4 regions of the Oerskovia paurometabola genome follow, and region 3 is predicted to be linked to each of the others. Evidence: riboswitches for the same ligand, from Rfam matches in the RefSeq annotation. Region 3 holds a riboswitch; each other region holds the start of a gene.

Region 1 (4,403 bases), 410 kb from region 3:
CCATCCCCGGTGGTTCGTCGACGACCTGCCCCCCAGGCGTCAGGTAGGACAGGACGCCACATCCGTGGACCGCCACCGTCCCCGACCGGTAGACCGCACGGACGGCATCACCTTCCGTCGCGCACAGGGGGTCCTGCGCGTCCTCCCTCACGGTCAGCCGTCGCTCCCACGCCGCCGTGCCCGTCCGGACGTCGACGGACCGGACCACGACCCCCGTCTCGTCTCTGGCGGCCTGGAGCACCGTCCCGCCGGGACCGGCGACCGCCTCGCCCCGGCGTGGGTCCATCTCTACCTCGGCCACCACCGCACCGTCGACGCTCACGAGTCGGGCCGCGGTGGCCTCCTTCCCCTGGCCCAGGCACACGAAGGCCGACACCTCCGCCGTTCCCTCGACGCGCACCTGGTCGGCGGCGCAGACCTGCCGGGTCAGGTCGTCCAGCCGCCAGCGCTCGTCGCCCGACCCGAGGTCGTACCCGACGGTCCCGGAGCGCCCCGGGATCACCAGCAGGTCCCCCACGGTGAACGGCTCGCCCTCGTCGCGGTCGACGCTCCACTCGGCATGCGGCGCGTAGGTGAGGTCGAAGATCCTGTCCTCGGACGAGCGGAGCGTCTGGAGCGCGTCGTCCTGGGCCGCCCCGTCGCGCGTCACGACGACCGCGGCCGCCACCCCGAGCGTTCCGAGACCGACGGCGAGGCCGACCAGACGGGCGGCGCGACGCCGTCGTGCCGTACGGGTGAGGGGGCGTCGCGTCCGCTCCCGACGAGTCGGCTCCGGGACGCCCGAGCCCGGGTCGACACCCTCGGACGAGTCGTCGAGCACGAACGAGACCTGCTGCTGGCTGCGTCGGCGAGGCACGCCCGGAGCATAGCGGCGACGTCGGGGAGGATCGCCCGGCGGTCCGGGCGGGCGCCGACAGGCGTACGTTGGAAGGGCGACCGCAGGGACCGACGAAGGGATCTGCGACCGCGTGGACGGACGCCGGAGCGGGGCCGAGGAACCACTCCGGACCCCTCCGTCTCACGCTTCGAGCAGATATTGGCTCAGATCATGGATTCCCCCTACGATCGTCAACACCATCCAGAGCGGTCGAGAGTCCTGGCTCGTTGACACCGCAGCAACCCCCCAACGGAAGCCTCTCGCGGGTACGGGTGCTACAGCCAGGTTCGATGGAGCGATTCATGACCGAGGCATCTTTCCGCGCACCCCTGCACCGCACCGGGGTCCCCCGCGCCAGCCGTCCGGCCGCCCTGGCCACCACCAGCACGACCCTCCTGACGGCCGCCCGATGAGCATCGTCGACCTGGGGCACTTCGGGCACGAGGCACCGCGGCCCACGGTGTCGTTCGAGCTCATGCCCCCGCGCCGCCCCGACGCCGCGCCCAAGTTCTGGGAGACGGCCCGCCGCCTCGTCGCGACCTCGCCCGACTTCGTGTCGGTCACCTACGGCGCGGCCGGCACGGACCGCGAGACCTCGCGCCGCGTCATCAGCCAGCTCCTGCACGGCACGCCCGTGCTGCCCATCGCGCACCTGACCTGCGTGGGCGCCTCGCGCGAGGACGTCGAGGACGTCATCACGGACTTCCTCGACGCGGGCGTGCGCAGCTTCCTCGCCCTGCGCGGGGACCCTCCGCGCGACCAGCCCGACTGGCGCCCCGCCGAGGACGGCGTGCGGTCGAGCACCGAGCTCGTGGCCCTGCTGCGCGAGGTCGAGGCCGCACGCTGCGCCGCGAGCCCGAGCGTCGCGCTGCGCGGCGCGGCCCGCCCCCTGACCATCGCGGTCGCGACGTTCCCCGACGGCAACCTCGCCGCGGGCACGAGCCGCACCCAGGAGGTGCGCCGCCTCTGGCAGAAGCAGCAGGCCGGAGCGGACTTCGCGATCACGCAGCTCTTCTACGAGGCGTCCTCCTACATCGACTTCGTGGCCGAGGCGCGCGCCGCGGGCGTGACCATCCCGATCCTCGCGGGCCTCCTGCCCATGACGGACCCGGCCCGCCTCGCGCGTGTCGAGGAGCTCACGGGCGTCCCCGCGCCGCGCCGCGTCGTCGAGGCCCTCGAGGCGGAGCCGGACCCGGACGCGCGCCACGCGCTGGGCATCCGGCACTCGGTCGAGCTCGCGCGCCAGGTCCTCGCGGCCGGCGCGCCCGGCCTCCACATCTACACCTTCAACAAGCACCAAGCCGCTCTAGACCTGCTCGAGGGAGTCGACCTCGGCGGTGGGGCAGCGGGGGACGCCAGCGGCGTCTCGTCCCGCACCCCCGACCTGGCCAGCGGGCCGTGGGTCTCCGGCACTCCCCTTCCCTCCGCCGAGCCTGCCCTGGGCAGCTCCTCGGTCTGACCAGTTCAGAGGTATTCACCATGAGTGCACCCACGTTCCCCTCCGGTTCCGTCCTCGGCTACCCCCGCATCGGCCCGCGCCGCGAGCTCAAGAAGGCCGTCGAGTCCTTCTGGGCCGGCAGGACCACGGCCGACGAGCTCGAGGCCACGGCCTCGGCGCTGCGCGTCGCGGCCGCCCAGCGTCTCGTCGACCTGGGCCTCGACGCCTCGTCGGGCGCCGTGCCCGGCTCGTTCTCCTACTACGACCAGGTGCTCGACGTCGTCGCTCTCCTCGGGGCGGTCCCGTCGCGCTTCGCGTCGCTCACCGACGAGAAGGGCGCGCTGGACCTCGCGGGCTACTTCACGGTCGCGCGCGGCGCCGGCGAGGACGCCCCGCTCGAGATGACCAAGTGGTTCGACACGAACTACCACTACCTGGTCCCCGAGGTCAGCGAGTCCACGCCGTTCCGCTTCGCGGACGACCGCGTCGTGCGCCAGTTCGTCGAGGCCAAGGACGCGGGCGTCGTGACCCGGCCCGTCGTCGTCGGGCCCGTGACGTTCCTCGCGCTGTCCAAGGCCGCCGACGACAGCGCGCCCGGCTTCAGCCCGCTCTCGCGCCTCGCGGACGTCCTGCCCGTGTACGTCGAGCTGCTGCGCGCCCTGGCCGCGGCCGGTGCACCGTGGGTGCAGCTCGACGAGCCGGCGCTCGTGTCCGACTCGATCGACGTGCCGGCCGCCGAGGTCCACGCCGCGGTCACCGAGGCGTACCGCGTGCTCGCGACCGAGCTCGCGGTGGGCACCGAGCGCCCCGCGATCCTCGTGGGCGCGCCGTTCGGCGGGCTCCAGGGTGAGCACGACGGCCTCGCGCTCCTGGCCGCGACCGACGTCGAGGCGATCTCCCTCGACCTCGTCAAGGGAGCGGTCCCGGCGAGCCCCATCGCGGGCCTCGCGGACAAGACCCTCGTCGCGGGCGTGATCGACGGCCACAACATCTGGCGCGCCGACCTCGCGGCGAAGCTCGCGCTCGTCGACGACCTGTCCGGCCTGGGCGCCGGCGCCGTCACGGTCGGCACGTCGACCTCGCTCCTGCACGTCCCGCACGACGTCGAGGACGAGAACTGGACGAACGGCTCGATCGACGCCCGCCTGCGTGACTGGCTCGCGTTCGCGGACCAGAAGGTCGGCGAGGTCGCGATCCTCGCCCGGGCGCTGACCGAGGGTCGTGACGCGGTCGCCGAGCAGATCGAGGCGGCCCGCGCCGCGGTGGCCTCGCGCGCGGTGGCGAGCGGCGTCGTCGTGCCTGCGGTGCGCGAGCGCGCCGCAGCCCTGACCGAGGGCGACTTCTCGCGCGGCGACTACGCCGAGCGCGCAGCCGCCCAGCAGGCCAAGCTGAACCTCCCGCTGCTGCCGACCACGACGATCGGGTCGTTCCCGCAGACCCCGGAGATCCGCCGGGCGCGTGCGCTCAACGTCAAGGGCGAGCTGTCCGACGCGGACTACACGGCCGCGATGCAGGACGAGATCCGTCGCGTCGTCGAGCTCCAGGAGCAGATCGGCCTGGACGTCCTGGTGCACGGCGAGCCCGAGCGCAACGACATGGTCCAGTACTTCGCGGAGAACCTCGACGGGTTCGCGGTCACGGCGAACGGCTGGGTCCAGTCCTACGGCTCGCGCTGCGTGCGCCCGCCGGTCCTGTGGGGCGACGTCACGCGTCCGGCGCCGATCACGGTCGACTGGTCGACGTTCACGGCCTCGCTCACCGAGAAGCCGGTCAAGGGCATGCTGACCGGTCCGGTCACGATCCTCGCGTGGTCGTTCGTGCGCGACGACCAGCCGCTCGGCGACACCGCGAACCAGGTGGGCCTGGCCCTGCGCGACGAGATCGCGGACCTCGAGGCGGCCGGGATCGGGATCATCCAGGTCGACGAGCCCGCGCTGCGCGAGCTCCTGCCGCTGCGCAAGGCCGACCAGGCCGCGTACCTCGACTGGTCGGTGAGCTCGTTCCGCCTCGCGACCGCGGGCGTCGAGGCCGAGACGCAGATCCACACGCACCTGTGCTACTCGGAGTTCGGCGAGGTGATCGGCGCGA
Region 2 (4,403 bases), 320 kb from region 3:
TACCTGCCGAACCACCCCGAGGAGCTCGCCGAGCTGGGCGCGTTCATCGGTCTGTGCAGCTCGGGCAGCCGCTCGCCGCTCCGCTGAGTGCGGGGTAGTCGTCGTCGTGTCGGGCTCCCGACGACGACTACCCCGCACTCAGGCGGTCGGCGGCCTCAGGCTGCCGGCGGCGTCGAGGTGCCGGTCGGTGAGGTCGGTCCATCTGCTGGGTCCCGTGGGGGAGAGGGTGCGCACCCGTGGCCCAGGATGCAGGCGGTCGTCGACGGCATAGCGTGCGGTGAGCTCCTCCTCCGCCTCCTGGTCGCCCTGGTCGGCACGGACGAGCAGGGTCGCGATCTCGTCGACCAGCGTGAGGTCGGCGCCCTCGAGCGTGTCGTCCGTGCTCATCGCCCCCCACGTGTCCCACAGCAGCAGCTCGTCCCCCTGACGGTGGGCCAGCTCGAACAGGACGTAGTCGTGGACGAACCAGTCGCCGCGGAACGGCAGCCCCGGGTCCACTCCGAACAGGTCCGCGTCCGCCAGCCCGGCACGGAGCGCGAGCCAGGCCGTGGCTGCGGGGACGAACGGTAGAGCCAGGTCCTCGGCGACATCCCCCGTGCCCCGTGGAAGATCCAGGGGGTCGAACGGGAACACCGGGTCTCCCGCGGTGAGCTCGGGGTCCCAGCGCAACCAGCGGCCGTCCGCCCAGTGCTCGACGACGACGTGATCGTGGTGGAAGCCGGGCGTGAAGTACGAGACGAACCCCACGCGGGTCCTGGCGGGGATGCCGTGCTCTCGCAGCACCCCGACGGTCAGCAGCGAGTGGTCCCGGCAGCAGCCTCCCACCCGGTCGCAGACCGCCCGGGGCTCGGTGAGCGCGGTCCCGTGCCGGGAGTGGTCGAGGTCGAGGATCGTCGCGAGCCACCGGCTGTCGACGTCCGTGGCACGCTCGGCCGGCATGAACTCGGCCTCGGCGCGATAGTGCGCGATCACGTTGCGTGCCACCTGCCCCAGCGCGTCCGGGTCGGTGGGTACGCCCCGCAGGAGCTGGGCGTGCTCCCCGGGCGAGGAGTACGGCGAGTGGGCCACCCAGCGGGCGACCGCGGGATGGACGGCGGTCGTGCCGACCGGCTCGAGGCGGCTGGACGGGTCGTACATCGGATCCTCCGAGGTCGCGGGTCACGAGCGGCGTGATGCCGGGCACCAGTGTCGACCGTGTCGCGCGCCAGGGCAATGCCTCGGCCCGGCGGACCGTCGGCTCCGTCCGAGCGAGGGCCGGGCGGACGAGGTCCTCAGAAGTCTCCGAATCCGCCGAAGTCCCCACCGCCGAAGTCCCCACCGCCGAAGTCGCCGAAGCCCCCACCCAGGTCGCCCCCGCCTCCGGCCTCGGTGAAGTCGCCGCCGCCCGTGTCGCCGGCTCCGGGGTCGCCCTCGGTCGCGCCCGGGTCGCCTGCGCCCGAGGTGCCGCCGTCGCCCGCGAAGTCGGCCGTGGGGTCGCCGAACATCGGGCCGAACATCATGTTGGCGACCGCGGAGCCGATCACGACGCCCGCGATGGTGCCGAGCATGCTCGAGCCGATCATCGAGCCCATGCCCGGCCCGCCCGGCCCGCCCGGCCCGCCCGGCCCGCCCGGCCCCCCCTGCCTGCCGCCGAACGACCGTTCGAGCGTGCCGGGGTTGCGCATCTCGGCGCGGGTCGCCATGCGGGCGAGCGACTGCGGGTCGTCGGAGGTAGCGCGCTCGGCGGGCGGCACGTTCTCACCCAGCTCGGTCAGCACGCGTCGACGCTGCTCGGGCGTCAGCCGCTCGAACGCCTCGGCGTGCGCCTGCTCGACGGCCTCCGGGGGAGCCGTGCGCAGCAGGTAGCGGTAGCGGTCGATCGCGACGTCGTCCTCGCTGCGCGCGGGGCCGGTCGGGGCCGGGGGCGCAGTGCCGTAGGCGGGCGCACCGGGACGCTCTGCCGAGCCGTGAAGCCTGTCGTCCTGCGGGGTGCGGCCGAGGAGGCGGTCGAGGAATCCCATGAGCGTGTCCTTCTGGTCGAACCGTCGAGGGCGGGTGCCCTCACCGGTTCAACGCGGCGCCCGGCCCGCCCGTTCCGTCGAGTGGATGGTCCGGCTGCGAGACGCCCGGCGAGTCGCAGCCGGATCACGCACTCAGCGGCGAGCGTGGGGCGGCTCCGGCGCCGGACCCACCCCGCCGACCAGCCGGACGTTGAGCGCCCGTCCCGCGAGCTCGAGCGCGTGGTACTGCTCGTGCACCCGCACGGTGACCCCGGGGTCGAGGGCGAGGCTCGTGTGGTGCCACACCCGGCACGCTCCCTCGCCCGTCGCGTACTCGACGACGACCTCGGTGCCGCCGCTGGTCGTCCGCACCGCGAGCACGACGCCCTCGCGCCACCCCCAGGGCCGGTTGCGGAGCATGCGCTCGTGGACGGGGTGCAGCAGGTGCCCCGTGTCGAACCGGTCGCACACGGTGGGCGGGGGACAGGCGACGACCGTCGCCCGGCGTTCCATGACGCGCTCGGCCATGGTGCTCCTTCTCTCCGTGCCCGACGACGGGGCTCACCCGCGTGCGCACGCCCACCCGGGAGGCTCCCCGGGTGAGGGGCACGAGGAGGCGCCCTACGACGTCGGGCCTCGCTCTTCCCCCACGGTCGTGGGGGCGGGTCTTCCTCCGGGAGCACCGTGCGCGTCGCGCGGTTGCCGGACCAGCACGCCGGAGGGCGGTTCGCTGGTCCTCTGGACCGTTCTCAGTTCTACCACGGCGTCACCGACCGAGCACAGGGAGCACCTGGTCCTGGACGCACGAGTGCCCCCGACCGAGACGGTCGGGGGCACTCGTTCAATGATCAGCTACGCCCGGAGGCGAGTGAGATCAGAGCGGGCGGATGTTCTCCGCCTGCGGGCCCTTGGGGCCCTGCGTCACGTCGAACTCGACGCGCTGGTTCTCCTCGAGCGAGCGGAAGCCCTGCGTCTGGATGGCGGAGTAGTGCGCGAACACGTCGGCGCTGCCGTCCTCAGGTGCGATGAAGCCGTAGCCCTTTTCGCCGTTGAACCACTTCACGGTTCCCAATGCCATGGGGATCTCCTTCTAGAGTTTCAAACAGCTCCATGATCTGGAGCCGAACATCACGGTGTTCGTCGTCAACTCTTGGGTAACAAGGTTCGCGGTGGCATGGGGCCGTTGCGCAAGGACAAGCGAGGCACTGCAATCTCACCGGCTACGGTACAGGGGTTACTCCGACTGTGCTAGCCCTGATGCTAACGATTGAAGTACGCCTGTCCGCCAACCAGGTCAGGGCCGAGCAAATCGGGCACCGTTACGAGCGTGTAGCCGGCAGCCCGCAGACCGTCCACGATGCCCGGGACGGCGTCGACGGTCGAGGCGTGGATGTCGTGCATCAGGAGGATCGCCCCAGGTCGGACGCCTGCGAGCGCCCGTTCGGTCGTCATGGCCGCGTCCTTGTTCTTCCAGTCCTCGGTGTCGACGTCCCACAGGATCGCCGGCTCGTTCCGCTGGGAGAGGACGCTCGTCACAGTGTCGCTCGTCGCGCCGTACGGAGGGCGCACGAGGGTCGGTCGGACGCCTGACGCGGCCTCGACCGCGTCCGCCGTCGACGTCAGCTCGTCCGTGATCTGGTCCGTGCCGAGCTTGGACAGGTCCGGGTGGGACCAGGTGTGGTTCCCGATGGCGTGCCCTTCGGCGACCTCGCGGCGGACCAGGTCGGGGTGCGACGTGACGGACCGGCCGACGAGGAAGAACGTCGCCTTGGCCTGCTTCTCGGCGAGGGTGTCGAGCAGGCGCGACGTGTGCTTGCCGGGTCCGTCGTCGAACGTCAGGGCCACGCACCTGAGCACCGAGCAGTCCGGGGCTCCCGGGGACGCGGGCGGCACGGGCGGGGTCGTCACGGGGGGCTCGACGGGCGGCGGCGTGATCCCCATGAACGGGGTGCCGCTCGACGCGGTGTCCGCGAGCTGCTTCCCGACCGCGGACAGGACCGTCCGCGTCGCGTCGGGCTCGATGCGCACGGCCAGCTCTCCGTCCGAGCGGGCAGAGACCAGGCCGGGGGAGAAGACCAGGGTCGCGGCGCCGTCGGGCCCCAGGCGAACGTCCCGGAAGGTGTCCTCCGACGCGGGCACCGGCTCCTCGAACCCGAGCCCGGCCTGGTCGAGCGCCGCGTCGACCCACTGCGCGGCCTGCTTGCGGCCGTCGGCCGTGAAGAGGTCCGAGGACCACGTCGTGGTCGCGCGCGGGAGGTCGGTGTAGAACGTCTGGGCGCCGGTCGTGCCGTTCGCCCCGCCCGTGAAGGAGTACGTCGTGGCACGCACGCCCAGCACGTCTCCCTGCGCGAGCACCAGGTCCCATCCGACGTTGAGCTCGTTGCCCACTCCGGCCGGGTCGACCGCGGCGTCGTACGCCTTCTC
Region 3 (4,403 bases):
CGCACCGGCGTGCGCGACAGCCAGGGGTTCGAGGCGGAACCCGTGGCCTTCAAGGTGGACATCGTGCTGCACAGCGCATATCAGAACACACGCAGGCGTCGCCGCCAAGACCACGGAACGGTCGTTCGTGAACGGTGAGGTGACGCCCCGGTGAACGTTGCGCTCCAGGCAGCGTCTCCGCAGGTCAGAGGGTGCTCAGGCGGGGGCGGGTCCGCAGCCCACGGCGGCCGTGATGTTGCCCGCGGCGGCCGTCGCGAACAGGCCCGAGAGCCCCGCGACCTGCAGGAGCGGTCGCGGGTCGTCGCTCACGACCCAGCAGCCGTCCACGACCTCGTACCGGGCCTTCGCCCCCTCGCTCACCCAGGTGCGCAGCGCGGAGACGAGCCGGTCGATCTCCTCACCCGTGGTGCCGACCCCGATCGACGCCCGGATCGCCCCCGCCGGGAAGCCCAGCCGCGCCAGGAGCGGGTGCGCGCAGAAGCGGCCGTCGCGCACGCCGATGCCGTGCTCGGCCGACAAGTAGGCCGCGACCAGCCCCGCGTCGGAACCGTCGACCGAGAACGTCACGACCCCCACGGGGTCGACCGCGTCGGCCCAGGCGCGCACGACGCGTACGCCGTCGATCGCCTCCAGGCCCTCGACGAGGCGGGCCCGCAGCTCGGTCTCGTGCGCGACGAGCACGCCGGGCTCGAGGGCCGCGAGCGCGTCGCACGCGGAGGCGAGCGCGACCGCGCCGATCACGTTGGGCGACCCGGCCTCGTGCCGCGCCGGGGCGCTCTGCCACGTGGTGCCGTCGAGCGTCACGTTGCGCACCGCGCCGCCGCCGGCGAGGTAGGGCGTGCCGGTGTCGAGCCAGTCGCGGCGGCCCACGAGCGCGCCCGCACCGAACGGCGCGTACGTCTTGTGCCCAGAGAACGCGACGTAGTCCACGTCGCTCGCGGCGAGCGAGACGCCGCGGTGCGGGACGAGCTGTGCGCCGTCGAGCAGGACGCGCGCGCCGGCGTCGTGCGCCGCGGCCACGACCTCGGCGAGGGGCAGCGACTCGCCCGTGACGTTCGAGGCCCCCGTGATCGCGACGAGCGCGTACGGGAAGCGCGAGAGCTCGGCGCGCAGGCCCGACAGGGTCTCGGCGACGGTCGCACCGCCGACCAGGACCGTGGCGCCCCCCGTGCGCTGCCAGGGCAGGAGGTTCGCGTGGTGCTCGACGTCGAGGACGAGCACACGCCCCGGCGAGCCGTCGGCCTGGGCCGGGACGCAGCCCGCGAGGAGGTTGAGGGAGTCCGTGGTGTTGCGCGTGACGATCGTGACGTCGTCCTCGCGCGCCCCCACGAACGCGCCGATGGTCTGACGCGCAGCCTCGTAGAGGGCCGTCGACACCTGGGAGAGGTAGCCCGCGCCGCGGTGCACGCTCGCGTACAGCGGCAGGACCTCGGTGACCCGGTCGGCCACGACCTGGAGCGCCGGTGCCGAGGCCGCGACGTCGAGGTTCGCGTACGGGACGCTGCGCCCGTCGACGAGGGGGACCAGGGTGTCGCTGCCCACGACGGGCAGCACGGCACACGAGGTAGGGGCTTCGATGACTGCATGTGCGCTCATGGCACGTCCTCCGGTGGTCGTCGGAGTTCGCCGTGCCGGCCCCTCCGCGCTTGCCCCCCTCCTGATAGAGAGGGACCTGGTCGTCACCCGGGGCACCCCACCGCGGAGGAGGGTTGCCGGCCAGCAAACCGGGGTTTTGCGCTGGCACTCATGACCTGGTGTCCAGGATGGTCGAGGCGCGCGGAGCGTGTCAACCGGTGGGCACAGCGTCTCGGATGATGAGCAGAGGCAACCTGTCAGGTGGGCAGATCCGGCGAATCGGACGCTGTCGCGAGACTCTCGACCCGCTGCGCGTCGGAGCGGTACATGGCCGCGTGCTCCCGGAAGTCGTCGCGTCCGGTCGCGGCCGCACGCTCGTCCGTGAACGCCGCGAGCTCGTCGAGCCGCGCGACCACGACGGTCAGGACCTCCCGGCGCGAGTACGGCATCCCGTACGCGCGGACCAGGGCGTCGAGGCGCGCCAACGGGTCCAGCCGCCCGACGACGTCGCTCCCCTCCGACTCCCCCGCGTCCGCCACGAGGGGCGCGAGCCGGTAGCCGAGGTAGGCCAGGTCCCAGATCCGGGGGCCGGGGCTCGCGGTGTCGAAGTCGATGAGCCCGACCACGGCCCCGTCACGGAAGACCAGGTTGTACGGGGCGACGTCGTTGTGGCACACGACCTCGGCAGGCTCGTGCGGTGCGGTCTGCCAGGTGGGGGCCGCCGGCAGAGCGTCGGGGACGAGGGCGGCGGCGCCTGTGTCGAGGAACCCGACGCTCGCGTCGTGCACGCGCCGCAGCAGCGCGCCCGCGTCCCGGAGCACCGACTCGTCCCAGACCCACGGTGGCAGCGGGTAGTTCCCGACGTCACCGGGGAGGAACGACAGCACCTCGCGCCCCTGCTCGTCCGTCCCGAGCGGCTCCGGCACCTCGGCGACGCCCTGTGCGCGCAGGTGCCGCAGGAGCGCCTGGACCGTGGGCGTCCAGGGCCCTGCGGTGCGGCGGACGGTGTCGCCTCGCCGCACCACGGTCGTCGAGTTCCCACCGGCCAGGGGCTCCTCGGCCTGGTCGGGCGCGCGGTCGGGTTCGGGGAGGTGGCTCATGCGCAGGAACCTAGCCCGACCACCCTGCGAGACACCTGTTCTTTTCCGTGGTCACGGTGGCGTACGATCCGACGCAACCATCCAGAGCGGCTGAGTGACTTGGCACGATGACGCCGCAGCAACCCCCCGGTGACGGGCGAGGGTGCTACCGCCACGACCGATGGAGGATCACCATGAGTGCCCCCGACCGCGCGACCGCTGCCCCGGTCCCCGACGCCCGTCCCGCCGACGGGTACGCCGGCGACATCACGCCCCAGCAGGCGTGGACCCTTCTCCAGAACGACCCGAGCGCCGTCCTCGTGGACGTCCGCACCGACGCCGAGTGGCGCTTCGTCGGGGTCCCCGACCTGTCCTCGACGGGCCGCGCGCCCGTCCTGACCCAGTGGGTCGACGTCGCGGGCCGCCCGAACCCGGCGTTCGTCGCGGAGCTCACCGCGGCCGGGCTGAGCCCTGAGCGTCCGGTCGTCTTCCTGTGCCGCTCGGGAGCCCGCTCGATCGGCGCGGCCAAGGCCGCGACCGCCGCGGGGCTGGGTCCCGCGTACAACGTCCTCGAGGGTTTCGAGGGAGCGCTCGACGGCGCCGGTCACCGTGGTTCCGACGGCTGGCGCGCCGCGGGCCTGCCCTGGACGCAGTCGTGAGCGCCGCGACCGGGGACGGCGTGCTCCGCATCCCCGCCGGCGTCCCGGGCGGCTCGGGTCGTGGCCCCCTCCCCCGTTCGGTCCGTCCCGACACGCTCGCGGTGCGCGGCGGCCACGCCCGCACCAACTTCGAGGAGACGAGCGAGGCGCTCTTCCTCACGCAGGGCTACGTGTACGGGAGCGCCGCGGAGGCCGAGGCCGCGTTCACGGGCGAGGTCGACCGCTTCATCTACTCGCGCTACGGCAACCCGACGGTGCACACGTTCGAGGAGCGGCTGCGCCTCATCGAGGGCGCCGAGGCCTGCTACGCGACCGCGTCGGGCATGTCCGCGGTCTTCACCTCGCTCGCGGCGCTGGTCGGTGCCGGGTCGCGCATCGTCGCGGCCCGCGCGCTGTTCGGCTCGTCGCTCGTGATCTTCGACGAGATCTTCGCCAAGTGGGGCGTGCGCACCGACTACGTCGACGGTCACGTGCTCTCGCAGTGGGAGGAGGCGCTGTCGACCCCCGCGGACGTCGTCTTCTTCGAGACCCCGTCCAACCCCATGCAGGACGTGATCGACGTGCGCCGCGTGAGCGAGCTCGCGCACGCCGCGGGTGCCGTCGTCGTGCTCGACAACGTGTTCGCCACCCCCGTCCTGCAGAAGCCGCTCGAGCTCGGCGCCGACGTCGTCGTGTACTCGGCGACCAAGCACATCGACGGGCAGGGCCGCGTGCTGGGCGGCGCGATCCTGGGTTCCGAGGAGTACGTCAAGGGACCCGTCCAGACCTTCATCCGCAACACGGGCCCCTCTCTCAGCGCGTTCAACGCCTGGGTCCTGGTCAAGGGGCTCGAGACGCTGTCGGTGCGCGTCAAGGCGCAGAACGCCTCGGCCCTCCAGGTCGCGACCGCGCTCGAGGAGCTGCCCGGCGTCACGGCCGTGCGCTACCCGTTCCTCGCCTCGCACCCGCAGGTCGAGCTCGCCAAGGCCCAGCAGAGCGGGGGCGGGACGGTCGTGACGTTCAACCTCGACGTGCCGGGCGCCGACGCCCCGGGCACCGACCCCGAGCTCCTCAAGAAGCGCACGTTCCAGTTCCTCGACGCGCTGCGGGT
Region 4 (4,403 bases), 2.2 Mb from region 3:
GGATGGTGACGCGGGTCGTGACGCGCAGGTGGTCGGATCGGTGGCGGGAGCGCCGGCCCGGCGGGACGCTCGCGACGCGTCCCGCCGAGCCGCTGCTCAGTCCTGCTGGACCCAGGCGCCGTAGAAGTCGAGGCGGGTCGACGCCTCGAAGCCCAGGCCCTGGACCGTGTCGGCCGCCGCGATCGTCGTCGAGAGCTCGTAGACCGGGATCGCATGCCCCTGCTGGACCAGGAGACGCGCAGCCTGGGTCACGAGCTCCTGCCGCTCGGCCGGGTCCGTCGACGCGGCCGAGCGGTCGAGCAGGTCGTCGACCTCCTCGGGTGCCCGCTTGTTGATGTTGCGCGCGTTGGCCGAGAAGATCGTGCGCAGCACGTCGGGGTCCGAGCGCGTCAGGTTGTAGTAGTCGAAGTCGAAGTCCCCGGACTTCTTGAGCTCGGTGGACTCGGCGACCGTGACCTGCTTGAGCTGGAGGTCCACGCCGATCTTCGCGAGCTGCTGCTGGACGAGCTCGAGCGGCTCGGCCACCTGCCAGAACGTGACCGTGGTGGACAGCCGCTGACCGTCCTTGACCCGCACACCGTCGGCGCCCTCGACCCAGCCGGCGTCGTCGAGGAGCGCCTCCGCACCGTCCGGGTCGTACGCGAGGTCGTCCGAGACGTCGGCCCACAGCGGGGTCGAGTGCGACAGCACGCTCGTCGCAGGCTCGTCCTGCGGGGTCAGCAGGGTCGCGGCGATCTCCTCGCGGTCGATGCCCTTGCTGATCGCCTGCCGCACCGCCGGGTCGGCGGCGAGCGGTCGCGACTCGTTGGGGAAGAGGTTGAAGACGACGCCCGGGTTCGCCCGGTACGCGAGCCAGAAGCCGTTGCCGTCGAACTGCGGCAGGTCGACCGTGCTGATGGCCGCGGTCGCGTCGATCTGGCCCGAGAGCAGGCTGCCGGTACGCACGCTGGCCTCGGGCACGAACTTCACGGTCACGGTGTCGAGGTACGCCTCCCCGGTGTGGTCGTCGGCCCCGGAGGCCCAGTCGTAGCCGGCGACCTTCTCGAGCACGACCTCCTGGTCGAACGTGTAGGACCTCACCGCGAACGGCCCGGAGCCCACGAACTTCCCGGCGCACCGGTCCTCGACGCTGAGCGCGGCGGAAGCGGGCGAGAGCAGTCCGAGCGAGAACGTCGAGGACGCCTGGAGGAACTGCGCGCTGGGTGCCGAGAAGTCGACCCGCACGGTGCGGGGGTCCACGACCGTGGTTCCCTCGTACCCGACGAGGTAGGCAGAGCCGAGGGAGGCCGCCGCGCCGAGCTCGACGATCTTGTCGAAGTTCGTCTTGACCGCGGCCGCGTCGATCGGCGTGCCGTCGGCGAACGTCGGCCCCTCACGGAGCGCGAACGTGAAGCTCGTGGCGTCCGCGTCGACCTCCCAGCTCTCCGCGAGCCACGGCAGGATCTCTCCCGTGTCCGGGTCCTGCGCGGTGAGCGAGGCCACGGTCTGGCGGGCCGAGGCGATCGCGTCGTTGTTCCCGACCTGCTGGGGGTCGATGCAGTGCGAGTCGACCGTGACCGCGAAGGTGAGGTTGCCGCCCGGGACGGGCTCCGCCGTCGGGCCGGGGGACGCGCCGTCCGCGGTGCTGCCGCCACCGGAGCCGCACGCCCCGAGCAGGAGCGCCGTCGCGGCGAGGGAGGCCGCGACGAGCGCGCGGCGGGACGGGGCCGTGCGGCCGCCGGGCCCCGAGGGCCAGGTCGAGAGGGACATGCGAGCAGTGCTCCTTCGGTCGTGCGCGCCGTCGGTCCGGCACGGCCGGGGCGCTGAGGGGTCGCCGACGGACCGTGGGTGCGTCGGATCGACGCCGGGCTCACGGTGAGCGGCGGTGGGGGCCGTCAGGGGACGGCGAGGGTGGGACGGGATGTCGGCCGCACGTCAGGAGCGGCGAGGGTTCAGCCGCGTGTCAGCGACAACAGAGCACGAGGGTCCCCGCGTCGAGGCAGCGGACACCCCTGCCGTCGAGCCCCTGTTGCGTTCCGAGTGCGCGCATCGCCCGTTCCTCCGTGTGCTTACCGCGCCCGACGGGTCGCGGTCAGGTACCACCCGGAGCACCCCGTCACGTCGAAGGGTTGCTGGCCAGCGAGCCGGGTCTTGGCGCTGGCGCTCTTCACCTGCCGCACAGGAAAGCCGCCCGAGGCCACCGAGTCAAGGGGTGAGCAGACCGTCCCACCCCGTGAGACGACTCAGGACGCCTTGCGCTTGCGCCCCACGAGCACGAGGTCGTCGCGGTGCACGATCTCGCGGTCGTACCCCTCGCCGAGCTTGTCGCGCAGCTCGTGCGTCGAACGGCCGAGCAGGTCCGGGATGTCGCTCGAGTCGAACGCGACGAGGCCGCGCGCGATCACGCGCCCGTCGGGGGCGACGAGCTCGACGGGGTCGCCCGCGTCGAAGTCTCCCGTGACGCCGACCACGCCCGCGGGCAGCAGCGACGCGCGTCCGCCCAGGACCGCGGCGACCGCTCCCTCGTCGAGCTCGAGTCGTCCGCGCGTGCGGGCCGCGTGCGCGAGCCACAGGCGCCGGCGCGTGGTGCGCTTGCCCGTCACGGCGAACCAGGTCCCCACCTCGTGCCCCGCGAGCGCGCCCTCGGCGTGCGCGGCCTTGGTCAGGACGACCGGGATGCCCGAGCCCGTCGCGATGCGCACCGACTCGAGCTTGGTGAGCATGCCGCCGGTCCCGATCGAGCTGCCCCGGCCCGTGACCTCGATGCCTTCGAGGTCGAGGGCGGACCGGACCTCGCGGATGCGCTGCGTGCCCGGGCGCGAGGGCGGGCCGTCGTACAGGCCGTCGACGTCGGTCAGCAGGACCATCGCGTCGGCGCGCACCAGGTGCGAGACCAGGGCCGCGAGACGGTCGTTGTCCCCGAAGCGGATCTCGTCGGTCGCGACCGCGTCGTTCTCGTTGACGACCGGCACGATGCCCAGGTCCAGGAGCCGCTCGAGCGAGCGCTGCGCGTTGCGGTAGTGCCCGCGGCGGATGGTGTCCTCGGCCGTGAGGAGCACCTGGCCCACGCGGATGCCGTACTCGGCGAACGCCTGGGCGTAGCGGGCGACCAGGAGCCCCTGCCCCACCGAGGCCGCGGCCTGGGCCGTCGCGAGGTCGCGCGGTCGCGCGCTCAGGCCCAGCGGACCGATCCCCGCGGCGATCGCCCCCGACGTCACGAGCACGACCTGCCCGCCCGCCGCGTGGCGGGCCGCGATCACGTCGACGAGCGCGTGCAGGGCCGGGACGCTGAGGTGCCCGTCCGGTCCGGTGAGGGACGAGGAGCCGATCTTGACGACGACCCGGTGGGCCGTGGCGACCTGGGAGCGTGCGGAGAGCGCATTCACGGCCTCATCATCCCGCGCCGGGCGCTCGGACGGGGCGCCGTTTCACCGTGTGACACCTCACGGTGGGACGGCGTGGGCGGCATGCCGCCGGCCCGGGCCCGACGACGACGCTCCCCCTGGGCGCCCGCCCCGCCCGGGCGGCGGGGTCGAGACCCCCGGGGACGCCGCAGGGCGGGCACGACCCGAGGGGCCGTACCCGCCCTGCGGGCGGACGTGCGGTCGACGACGCTCGTCGACCCGCGCGGGAGGTCAGTCCTGGTCGGGGTCCGTCCAGTGGCCGGACTCGCGCTCGGTCCAGAGCTCGGCGCGGGCCTCGGCCTTGGCGTCCATGCGCTCGGTGTACTCGCGGCGCTTGTCGGTACGCGTGGGGCGCGAGGTGTCCTCGAGGCGCAGGTCGGAGCCGCGGGGGCCGCCGAGGTGCTCGGCGCCCGTGATGAGCGTGGGCTCCCAGTCGAACACGACCGCGTTCTTGTCGGAGCCGATGCGCACCTCGTCGCCCGCGACGGCGCCGGCCTTGAAGAGCTTCTCCTCGACCCCCAGGCGTGCGAGGCGGTCCGCGAGGTAGCCCACGGCCTCGTCGTTCGAGAAGTCGGTCTGGCGGACCCAGCGCTCGGGCTTGGAGCCACGGACCTCGTAGTAGAAGCCGGTCTCGGCACCACCCTTGCGGGTCACGGTGAAGCCCGCGTCGTCGACGGCCTTGGGGCGCAGGATCGTGCGCGCCGGGGCGGGGGCCGGGGCCTCGCGGCGGGCCTGGTCGACGAGCTCGGCGAGCGCGAACGTCAGGGGACGCAGGCCCTCGTGGCTCGCGGTCGAGATCTCGAAGACGCGCAGGCCGCGGGCCTCGAGGTCGGGGCGCACGAGCTCGGCGAGCTCGCGGGCCTCGGGGACGTCGATCTTGTTGAGCACCACGAGGCGCGGACGCTCGTTGAGCGGGAGGCGGGCCCCCTCGATGTCGAGGTCGCCCGCGTAGGCGTCGAGCTCGGCCTCGAGGGCCTCGAGGTCGGAGATCGGGTCACGATCGGGCTCGAGCGTCGCGCA

The links. A riboswitch is a leader RNA that binds a small molecule or an ion and turns the genes downstream of it on or off. The one in region 3 is predicted to bind S-adenosylmethionine.
Region 1: it holds a riboswitch for S-adenosylmethionine, as region 3 does, so the genes downstream of both, JOD48_RS01220 (methylenetetrahydrofolate reductase) here and JOD48_RS03015 (aminotransferase class V-fold PLP-dependent enzyme) in region 3, are expected to answer to the same signal.
Region 2: it holds a riboswitch for S-adenosylmethionine, as region 3 does, so the genes downstream of both, JOD48_RS01565 (hypothetical protein) here and JOD48_RS03015 (aminotransferase class V-fold PLP-dependent enzyme) in region 3, are expected to answer to the same signal.
Region 4: it holds a riboswitch for S-adenosylmethionine, as region 3 does, so the genes downstream of both, JOD48_RS13215 (ABC transporter substrate-binding protein) here and JOD48_RS03015 (aminotransferase class V-fold PLP-dependent enzyme) in region 3, are expected to answer to the same signal.

Annotation. Positions count from the first base shown of each region.
Region 1 covers NZ_JAFBBV010000001.1:266,670-271,072, reverse strand. Annotated here, with positions in the region: gene JOD48_RS20020 (outer membrane protein assembly factor BamB family protein) at 1-856, opposite strand, end outside; SAM riboswitch class I at 1,072-1,174, shown strand; gene JOD48_RS01220 (methylenetetrahydrofolate reductase) at 1,287-2,336, shown strand; gene metE (5-methyltetrahydropteroyltriglutamate--homocysteine S-methyltransferase) at 2,357-4,403, shown strand, end outside.
Region 2 covers NZ_JAFBBV010000001.1:349,327-353,729, forward strand. Annotated here, with positions in the region: gene JOD48_RS01550 (TM0106 family RecB-like putative nuclease) at 1-87, shown strand, start outside; gene JOD48_RS01555 (transglutaminase-like domain-containing protein) at 139-1,137, opposite strand; gene JOD48_RS01560 (hypothetical protein) at 1,272-2,000, opposite strand; gene JOD48_RS01565 (hypothetical protein) at 2,133-2,507, opposite strand; SAM riboswitch class IV at 2,613-2,724, opposite strand; gene JOD48_RS01570 (cold-shock protein) at 2,854-3,057, opposite strand; gene JOD48_RS01575 (polysaccharide deacetylase family protein) at 3,240-4,403, opposite strand, start outside.
Region 3 covers NZ_JAFBBV010000001.1:672,455-676,857, reverse strand. Annotated here, with positions in the region: gene JOD48_RS03020 (GNAT family N-acetyltransferase) at 1-72, opposite strand, end outside; gene JOD48_RS03015 (aminotransferase class V-fold PLP-dependent enzyme) at 196-1,596, opposite strand; SAM riboswitch class IV at 1,638-1,752, opposite strand; gene JOD48_RS03010 (phosphotransferase enzyme family protein) at 1,833-2,675, opposite strand; SAM riboswitch class I at 2,750-2,842, shown strand; gene JOD48_RS03005 (rhodanese-like domain-containing protein) at 2,849-3,313, shown strand; gene JOD48_RS03000 (O-succinylhomoserine sulfhydrylase) at 3,334-4,403, shown strand, end outside.
Region 4 covers NZ_JAFBBV010000001.1:2,911,559-2,915,961, forward strand. Annotated here, with positions in the region: gene JOD48_RS13215 (ABC transporter substrate-binding protein) at 97-1,749, opposite strand; SAM riboswitch class IV at 2,040-2,151, opposite strand; gene proB (glutamate 5-kinase) at 2,223-3,365, opposite strand; gene obgE (GTPase ObgE) at 3,615-4,403, opposite strand, start outside.